Regions from separate parts of the Paeniglutamicibacter sp. ORCA_105 genome, predicted to be linked through region 1. Evidence: riboswitches for the same ligand, from Rfam matches in the RefSeq annotation. Region 1 holds a riboswitch; each other region holds the start of a gene.
The links. Region 1 has a riboswitch for thiamine pyrophosphate ahead of thiC (phosphomethylpyrimidine synthase ThiC). Riboswitches for the same ligand answer to the same signal wherever they lie in the genome.
Positions count from the first base shown of each region.

Region 2: it holds a riboswitch for thiamine pyrophosphate, as region 1 does, so the genes downstream of both, thiO (glycine oxidase ThiO) here and thiC (phosphomethylpyrimidine synthase ThiC) in region 1, are expected to answer to the same signal.
Region 3: it holds a riboswitch for thiamine pyrophosphate, as region 1 does, so the genes downstream of both, ACIPUB_RS11620 (ECF transporter S component) here and thiC (phosphomethylpyrimidine synthase ThiC) in region 1, are expected to answer to the same signal.

Region 1 is NZ_JBIXLM010000025.1:49,978-53,229, forward strand. It holds gene thiC (phosphomethylpyrimidine synthase ThiC) at 132-1,916, opposite strand; TPP riboswitch at 1,929-2,036, opposite strand; gene rplS (50S ribosomal protein L19) at 2,497-2,856, shown strand; gene lepB (signal peptidase I) at 2,917-3,252, shown strand, end outside.
Region 2 is NZ_JBIXLM010000004.1:7,794-11,045, reverse strand. It holds gene thiS (sulfur carrier protein ThiS) at 1-65, opposite strand, end outside; gene thiO (glycine oxidase ThiO) at 62-1,294, opposite strand; TPP riboswitch at 1,289-1,424, opposite strand; gene thiE (thiamine phosphate synthase) at 1,439-2,119, shown strand; gene ACIPUB_RS02805 (ATP-binding cassette domain-containing protein) at 2,567-3,252, shown strand, end outside.
Region 3 is NZ_JBIXLM010000020.1:70,151-73,402, forward strand. It holds gene ACIPUB_RS11600 (Na+/H+ antiporter subunit E) at 1-126, shown strand, start outside; gene ACIPUB_RS11605 (monovalent cation/H+ antiporter complex subunit F) at 123-386, shown strand; gene mnhG (monovalent cation/H(+) antiporter subunit G) at 386-793, shown strand; gene ACIPUB_RS11615 (DUF4235 domain-containing protein) at 923-1,183, opposite strand; TPP riboswitch at 1,255-1,376, shown strand; gene ACIPUB_RS11620 (ECF transporter S component) at 1,432-2,055, shown strand; gene ACIPUB_RS11625 (ATP-binding cassette domain-containing protein) at 2,071-3,252, shown strand, end outside.

The DNA.
Region 1 (3,252 bases):
AGTGGCCACGATCGTTGCGGCGTTCAACCCGCCACAATGAACGCGTCTTCCCCGCGTTGAACGCATGGAAACCCGGGGAAGACGCGTCCGTTGGGGCAGGTGCCCGTTGGGGCTACATGCGGGAAGGGATGCTACGCCTTGCTCGGTACCTCGAGCTCGGGCAGGTAGACCTTGCCTCCGGCGGCCAGGAATTCCTGGCTCTTTTCGCGCATCCCGCTGACCATTTCTGCGATGGCGGCCTGCGAATCGGCCGAGCCGAATTCGTCCCGGATGTCCTGGCTGATGCGCATCGAGCAGAACTTCGGCCCGCACATGGAACAGAAGTGCGCGGTCTTTGCCGGTTCTGCAGGCAGCGTCTCGTCGTGGAACGACTCGGCCGTGACCGGGTCCAGCGACAGGGCGAACTGGTCGCGCCAGCGGAACTCGAAGCGCGCCTTGCTCAGCGCGTCGTCGCGTACGGATGCACCCGGGTGCCCCTTGGCCAGGTCCGCGGCGTGGGCTGCGATCTTGTAGGTGATCACGCCGGTCTTCACGTCGTCCTTGTTGGGCAGCCCCAGGTGTTCCTTGGGCGTGACGTAGCAGAGCATCGCGGTGCCGTAGCGGGCTATCTCCGTGGCGCCGATGGCGCTGGTGATGTGGTCATAGCCGGGCGCAATGTCGGTGACCAGCGGGCCAAGCGTGTAGAACGGAGCGCCGTCGCACAACTCCTGCTGGCGCTCCACGTTCTCCCGTACGAGGTGGAAGGGGATGTGCCCGGGGCCCTCGACCATGACCTGCACGTCGTACTTCCAAGCGCGCTTGGTCAGCTCGGCCAGGGTGTCCAGCTCGGCGAACTGCGCTGCGTCGTTGGCGTCGGCGATGGACCCCGGGCGCAGACCGTCACCCAGGGAGAACGCCACGTCGTACTTCGCGAAGATCTCGCACAGCTCGTCGAAGTGGGTGTAGAGGAAATTCTCCTGGTGGTGCGCCAGGCACCAGCCGGCCATGATGGCCCCGCCGCGCGAGACGATGCCGGTCACGCGGTTGGCCGACAGCGGCACGTAGCGCAACAGCACGCCGGCGTGGACGGTCATGTAGTCGACGCCCTGTTCGCACTGCTCGATCACGGTGTCGCGGTAGATTTCCCAGGTCAGTGCGTTGGCTTCGCCGTTGACCTTTTCCAGTGCCTGGTAGATCGGCACGGTGCCGATGGGAACCGGGGCGTTGCGGATCAGCCATTCGCGGGTGGTGTGGATGTCATCGCCGGTGGACAGGTCCATCACGGTGTCGGCGCCCCACAAGGTGGCCCACTGGAGCTTGTCCACCTCCTCGGCAATTGAGCTGGTGACCGCAGAGTTGCCGATGTTGGCATTGATCTTCACCAGGAACGCCTTGCCGATGATCATTGGCTCGGACTCGGGGTGGTTGATGTTTGACGGGATGATGGCCCTGCCCGCAGCGACCTCGCTGCGCACCAGTTCCACGTCGCAGTTCTCGCGCAGCGCCACAAAGCGCATTTCGGGGGTGATGATTCCCCGGCGGGCGTAGTGCATTTGGGTCACGCGTTTTCCGGGTTCCGCGCGCCGCGGCTGGTGCCGTGCTCCCTTCCATTCGGCCGATGCCGCTCCGCGGCGCAATGCGGACTTGCCGTCGTCCAGCAGGTTCCGCTCCCGACCGCCATAGGCCTCGGTGTCCGAACGATCCGCGATCCACTCGCCGCGGAAGGGCGGCAAGCCCACGACCGGGTCACTGCCGGGGCCGGCGGTGCGATACACCTGCAGCGGGGCGTTGGCCTTGCCGCCGGGGGATGGCTCCAAGGCGATTTCGGTGACCGGGACCCGGATCCCCGATTCGGCGTCCTCGAGATAAGCCAGGGAATGGGACTTCAGGGACTGGGTCTCTGCTGCTTCCGAGGCGTTTTGGACAGGGCTGTGCATTGAAATGGTGTTGTTCAAGGAGTACTCACTTCCTTCGCCGGCATTACCCGGACAGGTTCAACGGTCTCTTGCTGCTTCAGCTCGATCTCAGCCCCTGCAAGGGCTCCCGTGTGGTCGTAAGTGAAACTATCACAACATTCATCTGGCATCGAGTGTGACCTTGCGCACTGGCGTGGTGGCCCTGCTCACGTCCCCGTACCGGCCTGCTGTGCGGTCAGCGACAATATTCGCTGTGGAATCTGCACGAGCGGCCCGATTCGATGGGCACGATTCGGCAATTTTGCCGGCGTTCAAGGCGAAGGCCCGAAGCCAATCGAACTTTGACGGACCTGGCCGCAGGGAAGGAACTTCGCAGCTTGCCCCGGAGTGTGGCAAAATGGATTCTTGGGTCTACTGGGTTCTGCTCCTGCCGCAGGGGGAACGAATCAACAGTCCGACCTACCGCTGATCCGCAAACGGATCACGGTACCAAGCTCCGGACCGCCACATCTTTCCCTCGACGCCTTCGCGCGTCATGAGGAACAATAACGGTCCGTGTCTAAGGTAGATGACCTGCGGCGTCTGCCTAGGAGATGCATTCATGCGTATTCTCGACTCTGTCGACGCAGCCTCGCTGCGCAGCGATGTCCCGGACTTCCGCGCCGGTGACACCGTCAAGGTTCACGTCAACATCATCGAAGGCAAGAACTCCCGTGTTCAGGTATTCCAGGGCTTCGTCCTTGGTCGCCAGGGCGACGGCGTTCGCGAAACCTTCACCGTTCGCAAGGTCTCCTTCGGCGTCGGCGTAGAGCGTACCTTCCCGGTACACTCCCCGGTTCTGGAAAAGGTCGAACTGGTAACCCGTGGCGACGTTCGCCGCGCGAAGCTGTTCTACATGCGCGATCGCCACGGCAAGGCTGCGAAGATCCGCGAAAAGCGCGACTTCCGGACTGCCAAGTAGCCAGAAAAGCGAGAACCTCTATCCAAGCCGTCCTTCGGACGGCGGGGATGGGGATCCATCGTGGATCAAACTACTGAATCGGAACGTTTTTCCGCTTCGACAAAGCGCCGGTCCCCTTCGAGGGGCTGGCGCTTTGCCGTAGGCGCGCTTGCTGCGGCGGCGGTGATCACCCTTGGAGTTCGCGCCACGGTCGTTGACTTCTTCTACATCGGATCCACTTCCATGGAATCCACGTTGAACCCGGGTGAGGGCTTGCTGGTGAACCGGCTTTCCTACAAGGACGTCGAGATCCAACGCGGGGATGTGGTCATCTTCGACGGCCGCGGCTCGTTCCTGCCCTACCAGCGCCCCACTGCCCTGGATACACTGGCCTGGGCACTGCGCCTGGCCGGAAGT
Region 2 (3,252 bases), on a different contig from region 1:
AGCTCGGCCAGGGTGGTCCCGGCGGCCAGCGGACTGGGTGCGCCGTTGAGTTGGATGGTGCTCATGAATACTCCTTGGGTTTCAGGGCCGGTGAGAAGCGGTCGGGTCGGAAGCGGTCCCAGGCGGGGTCGCTGCGGCCGGCGATCAGCTCGACGGCGATGTGGGCGGCGATGGGGGTCAGCAGCACGCCGTGCCGGAAGAACCCGGTGGCGATCAGTAGACCCGGCACATCCGGCCCGGTCGCCGAGGCCATGCGTCCCAGCAACGGCGCATTGTCGGGTGTGCCGGGGCGGGCGCGGGCGGTGGTTTCGATGAGTTCGAGCTCGGCGACCGCGGGCAGCAGCACCTGGGCATCGCGCAGCAGCTGGTGTACTCCCCCGGCGCTGACCCCCGGGTTGCCGTCCTCGCGGGCGGTCGCCCCGATGACCACGGTGTCATCCTCGCGCGGGACCACGTAGACCGGCACCCCGCGCACCATCCCGCGCAGCGTGGCGGTGGTCAGCGGGCGCAGGTGCTCGGGCACGCGCAGCCGCAGGATGTCCCCGTGCACCGGGCGCAACGGCAGCACCAGCGCATCGGGCAGTCCAGCGAAATCGGCGGCGCCCAGGCCGTTGGCGAGAATCGTCTCGCTGGCGCGGACCTCGGTGCCGTCGGCAAGCAGCACCCCGGTGACCCGGGAGCCCGAATCGGCGGCATCCTCGTGCAGCAGGGCCGTTGCCCGGGTGCGGACCAGCGTCTGCCCCGATTCCACCCCGTCGCGTTTGGTGCCGGTTGCCGCAAGGCATTCCATGATGGCCTTGGCCAGGGCACGCGGATCGACCTGGTGGTCCTGGGCAATGAGGTGGGCGGCGGAAATATGCGGGGAAAGCAACGGTTCGAGCGCCCGCGCTTCGCGGGTGGTTATCCGGGTGACCTCAAGCCCCTGCCGGGTTTGTGCCTCGCGCAGGTCGCCCAGCGCGGCACGGTCGGCGGCATCCGCGCCGAGGGCCAGCGTGGGGGTGGTGCGGAATCCCGGGTCCAGGCCCGTCTCGGCGGCCAGGGTCCGGGCGAAATCGGGCCAGCGGGCGGCCGAGGCCAGGGTGAGGGAAAGCAGGTCCTCTTCCTGGTAGTGCAGCTCGCTGACAGGGGCCAGCATGCCGGCAGCGGCGAACGTCGCACCGGAGGCGGGGTCCGGGTCGATGAGCATGATGCGGTGCCCTGCGCGCTGTGCTTCGAGGGCGATGCCCAGGCCGATGATTCCGCCGCCGATGACGGCAACGTCGGTGGACAGGGGGTCGGGCACGGTGCGCGACATCGAGGTCTCCTTCCCTACGCCGGTATGAGCCGGATCAGGTTCCACGCCACCCTGTTTTCGAAGGCGGCGTCTGTCGGTCGGCGCAATCGGCGCCCTCTCAGCCAGCTTTCCTGGCTCCCGCGGTACTGAACTAGTCTAGGAGACATGAGCCAGATCACCACCCAAGATGAAGCGACCCCCGTCTTAAGCGCCCCGGACCTCGCTTCCGCGCGCCTTTACTTGTGCACCGATGCCCGGGCCGAGCGCGGTGATTTCGCGGATTTCCTGCGCGCCGCCTATTCCGGAGGGGTGGACATCATCCAGCTGCGCGACAAGAACCTGGACGCCGGGCAGGAGCTCGAACTGCTCCAGGTATTGCGCGAAGTGGCCGGGGAATTCGGCAAGTTGTGGTCGGTGAACGACCGTGCCGACCTGGCGATGCTCTCCGGAGCACCGGTGTTCCACGTGGGCCAGAAAGACCTGCCGCTGCCCGGGGTCAGATCGCTGCTCGGGCCCTCCGTCACCGTGGGGCTTTCCAGCCACGACCCGGCGCAGATCACCGCGGCGGCTGCTGACCCCAATACCGACTACTTCTGCGTCGGCCCGCTGTGGGCCACCCCGACCAAGCCCGGGCGCGCGGCCGTCGGACTGGAGATGGTGGAGCACGCCGCCTCCTTGAAGACGACCAAGCCGTGGTTCGCTATCGGCGGTATCGACCTGGGCAACGTGGAGCAGGTCGTCGAGGCGGGTGCCTCGCGCATCGTGGTGGTCCGCGCCATCACGGACGCGGACGACCCGACTGCTGCTGCGCGGGCGCTGCTGTCCAGGCTGCCGGAATTGGGCTAGCCGACGACACCTCCGGCCTTCCGGCCCTATCGGGTATCGGCCCGGTCGCCGCCAACTACTCAGGACTCCGACCGGGCCATCACCGACGAGGGGAAGTTCGATACGCAGACCCTGGCCGGGAAACCGCCGGTCGTCGTCCACCACACGCTGGGCGTCGAAGCGCTCCCCTCCCACGGCATCGAAGTCATCCGCTCGCTCCATGACCGCACTGGACAGTTCCCGCGAAACCCCTCATCCCCAATTCTCCGTTTGGTCCTTACCGCTGGCACGGATACAAGAAAAAATGTCACGGACGGGCTTCCGTACCGCTCATTTTCAACGACCCGGAGACGGCAATCCATAGCCCGGTAGAAGGGGCAGTTTTCAGGAAGACCGGGCGGCGGTGCGGGCGATAGTCTAGGCGTGGGGAGTTCCGCCGCCGCGGAGCCGGCACGAATGGGAGAAGCAATGACCAGCGAGACCACGACCAGCACGTCCGCAACGAGGCATGCCGCCGACAGCCACGAGGTGATCCGCGTGCGGGGTGCCCGGGTGAACAACCTCAAGGACATCAGCGTCGAGATCCCCAAGCGCCGCCTCACGGTGTTCACCGGGGTCTCCGGCTCGGGCAAGTCCTCGCTGGTCTTCGGCACCATCGCCGCCGAGTCCCAGCGCATGATCAACGAGACCTACTCCGCGTTCGTGCAGGGTTTCATGCCCACCCTGGCCCGCCCCGAGGTCGACACGCTCGAGGGGCTGACCACCGCGATCCTGGTGGACCAGGAACGCCTGGGCTCCAACCCGCGCTCCACCGTCGGCACGGTCACCGACGCCAACGCCATGCTGCGCATCGTTTTCTCGCGGCTGGCACAACCCCACATCGGTTCCCCGCAGGCGTACTCCTTCAATGTCCCCTCGGTTTCCGGGGCAGGCGCCGTGACCCTGGAAAAGGGCGGGAAGAAGATCAAGGAACGGCGATCCTTCTCCATCACCGGCGGCATGTGCCCGGAATGCGAGGGTCGCGGCAAGGTCAACGACTTCGACCTCACCGCGCTGTTTGACGAGACCAAGTCACTTTCCGAGGGGGCGCTGACGGTTCCCGGCTACTCGATGGACGGTTGGTACGGGCGCATTTTCTCCGGATCCGGCTACTT
Region 3 (3,252 bases), on a different contig from region 1:
AAGGCCAGGGCGGCCGTCCTGCTGATCGAGGAACGGCTGATCCGCATGATGGGCACCAAGGAAGAACTGGCCGCGCTGAACGCCGAAACAACGGCCCCGAACAACGAAGACGGAGCACCCTCATGATCATCGTCCTGTGGATCTGCGGCATCACGCTCTCGATTGCCGCCTGCCTGGCCATCGTCAGGCTGGCAATGGGCCCGTCCATCCTGGAACGCGTCATCGCCACCGACGTCCTGCTGCTGATCATCTCCGCGGCACTCTGCGTGGAGATGACAGTCAACCGGCACACCAACAATCTGGTCTTCGTGCTGCTGGCGTGCCTGGTCGGGTTCGTGGGTTCGGTCACCGTTTCCCGCTTCGTCACGGATCGGAGAAACGCCTGATGCTTGACACCATCATCGACATCATTGCCGGGACGTTCATGATCGTCGGCTGCCTGATGTCCCTGGCCGCCGGAATCGGCATGCTGCGCTTCCCCGACCTGCTCTCGCGCCTGCACGCGGCTACCAAGCCGCAGGTGCTGGGTTTGTTCCTGCTGCTGGCTGCGCTCGGGCTGGAATTGCGTTCCTGGGCGGTGCTGCCGGTGCTGGTCCTGGCCTGGTTGCTGCAGTTGCTCACCGCGCCGGTCTCCGCGCACATGGTGGGACGCGCCGGATACCGGACGCGGCACCTCAAGCGCGAGACACTCGTGGCCGACGAACTGGCCGCCGTCGTCGATGCCGCGGCCCAGCGCGAGGAACAAGACCACGGCAAGGGCCAGCCCCGGGACCGCACCGACTTCATCGACTAGGGCGCCCTCGGCCCGCCGGTGGTTGGCGAAGGCCCGGTTCCAGGCCGGCGTCCGGGACGGCTCGGCGGCAAATGACTGAGGAGGGGGTCCACGAAAAATCGTGGACCCCCTCCTCAGTCATTTACTGCGTCAGGCCTTTTTGGCGAACCTGGCCAATGCCCGTTGGGTGCCGCGGTCGGTGAACACCTGGATCAGGGCCGCGGTCGTGGCCGACAGGACGGCGAAGCCAATGATCTGGCGCAGGCTGGCCTCGGCCTGCGCTTCCGCGTTGCCATGCTTCGGCGGCTTCCGGCCGGTGAAACCGGTCCAGGCTTTGTCAACGATTTTTCCACCCAGGAAACCGGCGGCGATCGAGATAGCTGGGCCGATGAGTTTCATCAAGCTGTTCAAGGGGACTCCCAAATGTTGCTGGCAACGGTACCTGCCCCAGCATAGCCTGAGGTAACATCAAAGAACTGAAACAATCACGACAGGGGAGCGTCGTGCGAAGAAATTCGCACCAAGGCGCTGAGAGTGCGGATAGCCGCAGACCCTCGAACCTGCCCCGGCTAGTACCGGCGAAGGAAGTCGAGTTCTCAGGGGGTGCGTTCAAAAACGCGTTTTCCCTCCCCTCCTTGTATCCAAGGAGGATCACCACCATGAGCACCACCAACCAGCCCGCCGGGCACAAGCCGGCAACCTCGTCCTGGCGTGTCGTTGACATCGTTATCGCGGCAGTCATCGCAGTGTCCTCGGGCGTCATCTTCTGGGCCTGGAACAGCACCCACCACCTGCTTGACTTCCTCTTCCTGGCCTTCCCGCCCTCCGCCTCCCTGGTCTCGGGCATGTGGCTCTTCCCTGCGGTGCTCGGCGCGCTGATTATCCGCAAGCCCGGTGCCGCACTCTTCTGCGAAATCGTCGCCGCCATGGTCTCGGCACTCATGGGCTCCGAATTCGGGCTGACCGTCCTGGCCTCCGGCCTGATCCAGGGTCTGGGCGCTGAACTGGTGTTCGCCGCGTTCCGCTACCGCAAGTTCAACCTTCCCGTGGCACTGCTGGCCGGAGGCGCGGCAGGGCTCTTCGGCAGTGTCAACGACACCTTCATCTTCCGCTGGTTCCCCGAATACACCACCGGCATGCTCTTCTCCTACATCGCGTTCATGACCATCTCGGGCATCGTCATTGCCGGGCTGCTCTCCTTCCTGGCCACCCGCGCCCTGGCCAAGACCGGCGCCCTGGGCGCCCTGGCCAGCCGCAAGGCGGCCACTGAAGCCATCCTCTAGGACGCGGCAGCCATCATGACCTCACCTTCGATGCTGAACCGTGAAGCCGGCACCCCGGACACCGGCAGCCGGTTGGCCACGGCCGTCTCGGTCAGCGCCCGCAACTGGGGTTGGCGGCATGCCGACCGCGCCCAGCCGGCGCTCCGCGGCCTTGACCTGGATATCCGCGCCGGGGAACGCGTGCTCCTGGCCGGTCCCTCGGGCGCTGGCAAATCCACGCTGCTCTATGCCCTGGCGGGGGTCCTGCACGAGGACGACGAGGCCTATTCCTCCGGCGAACTGCTGCTGGACGGAACCCCGGCGGCCCAGGGCCGCGGCCTGGTCGGGCTCATGCAACAGGACCCCGAAACCCAGGTCGTCCAGGCCCGGGTCGGGGACGACACGGCTTTCGGCGCCGAAAACCTTTCGGTGCCGCCGGAAGAGATCGCCCAACGCATCATCGAGGCCCTCGATGCCGTGGGACTCGATGTCCCGCTGGACCACCCCACCGCCGCACTCTCCGGCGGACAAAAACAGCGCCTGGCCCTCGCCGGGATCCTGGCCATGGGCCCGGGACTGGTCCTCCTGGACGAGCCGACGGCGAACCTCGACCCGGACGGCGTTCTGGAGGTCCGCGATGCGGTGCTGGCGGCGCTGGATGCCACCGGGGCAACCCTGCTGATCGTCGAACACCGCCTTGAGGCCTGGGCTCCGCACATGGACCGGGTCATCGTGCTGGAACCGGGCGGCGGCATCGCCCACGACGGAACCCCCGGCGAGCTCTTCGGGCCCGGGAAGGTGCGCGAGGAACTGATCTCCGCCGGGGTTTGGGTCCCCGGATACACCCCGTCGATCGACGTGCGGTCCGCCGGAACCGATGGCGGCGCCCTGCTGCTCGAGGCCACGGACCTGGCGGTCACCCGGAAGCGCGGCGGATCAATCGCTGCCGGGGGGCTTGACCTGCGCGTCGCGGCCGGTGAGGCCTGGTGCGTGCGCGGGGCCAACGGCTCGGGCAAGTCGACCTTCGCCCTGACGCTCGGGGGCTTGCTGCCACAGGCCTCAGGCACCGTGCTGGCCACCGGGGAGCTGGCTGCCGGCTCCGAGGCCCGCCCCTACCACTGGCGCGCCACCGAACTGGTGGGGCGCATCGGTTCGGTGTTCCAGGAACCGGAGCACCAATTCGTCACCAACACGGTCCGCGAGGAATTGGCCTTCGGG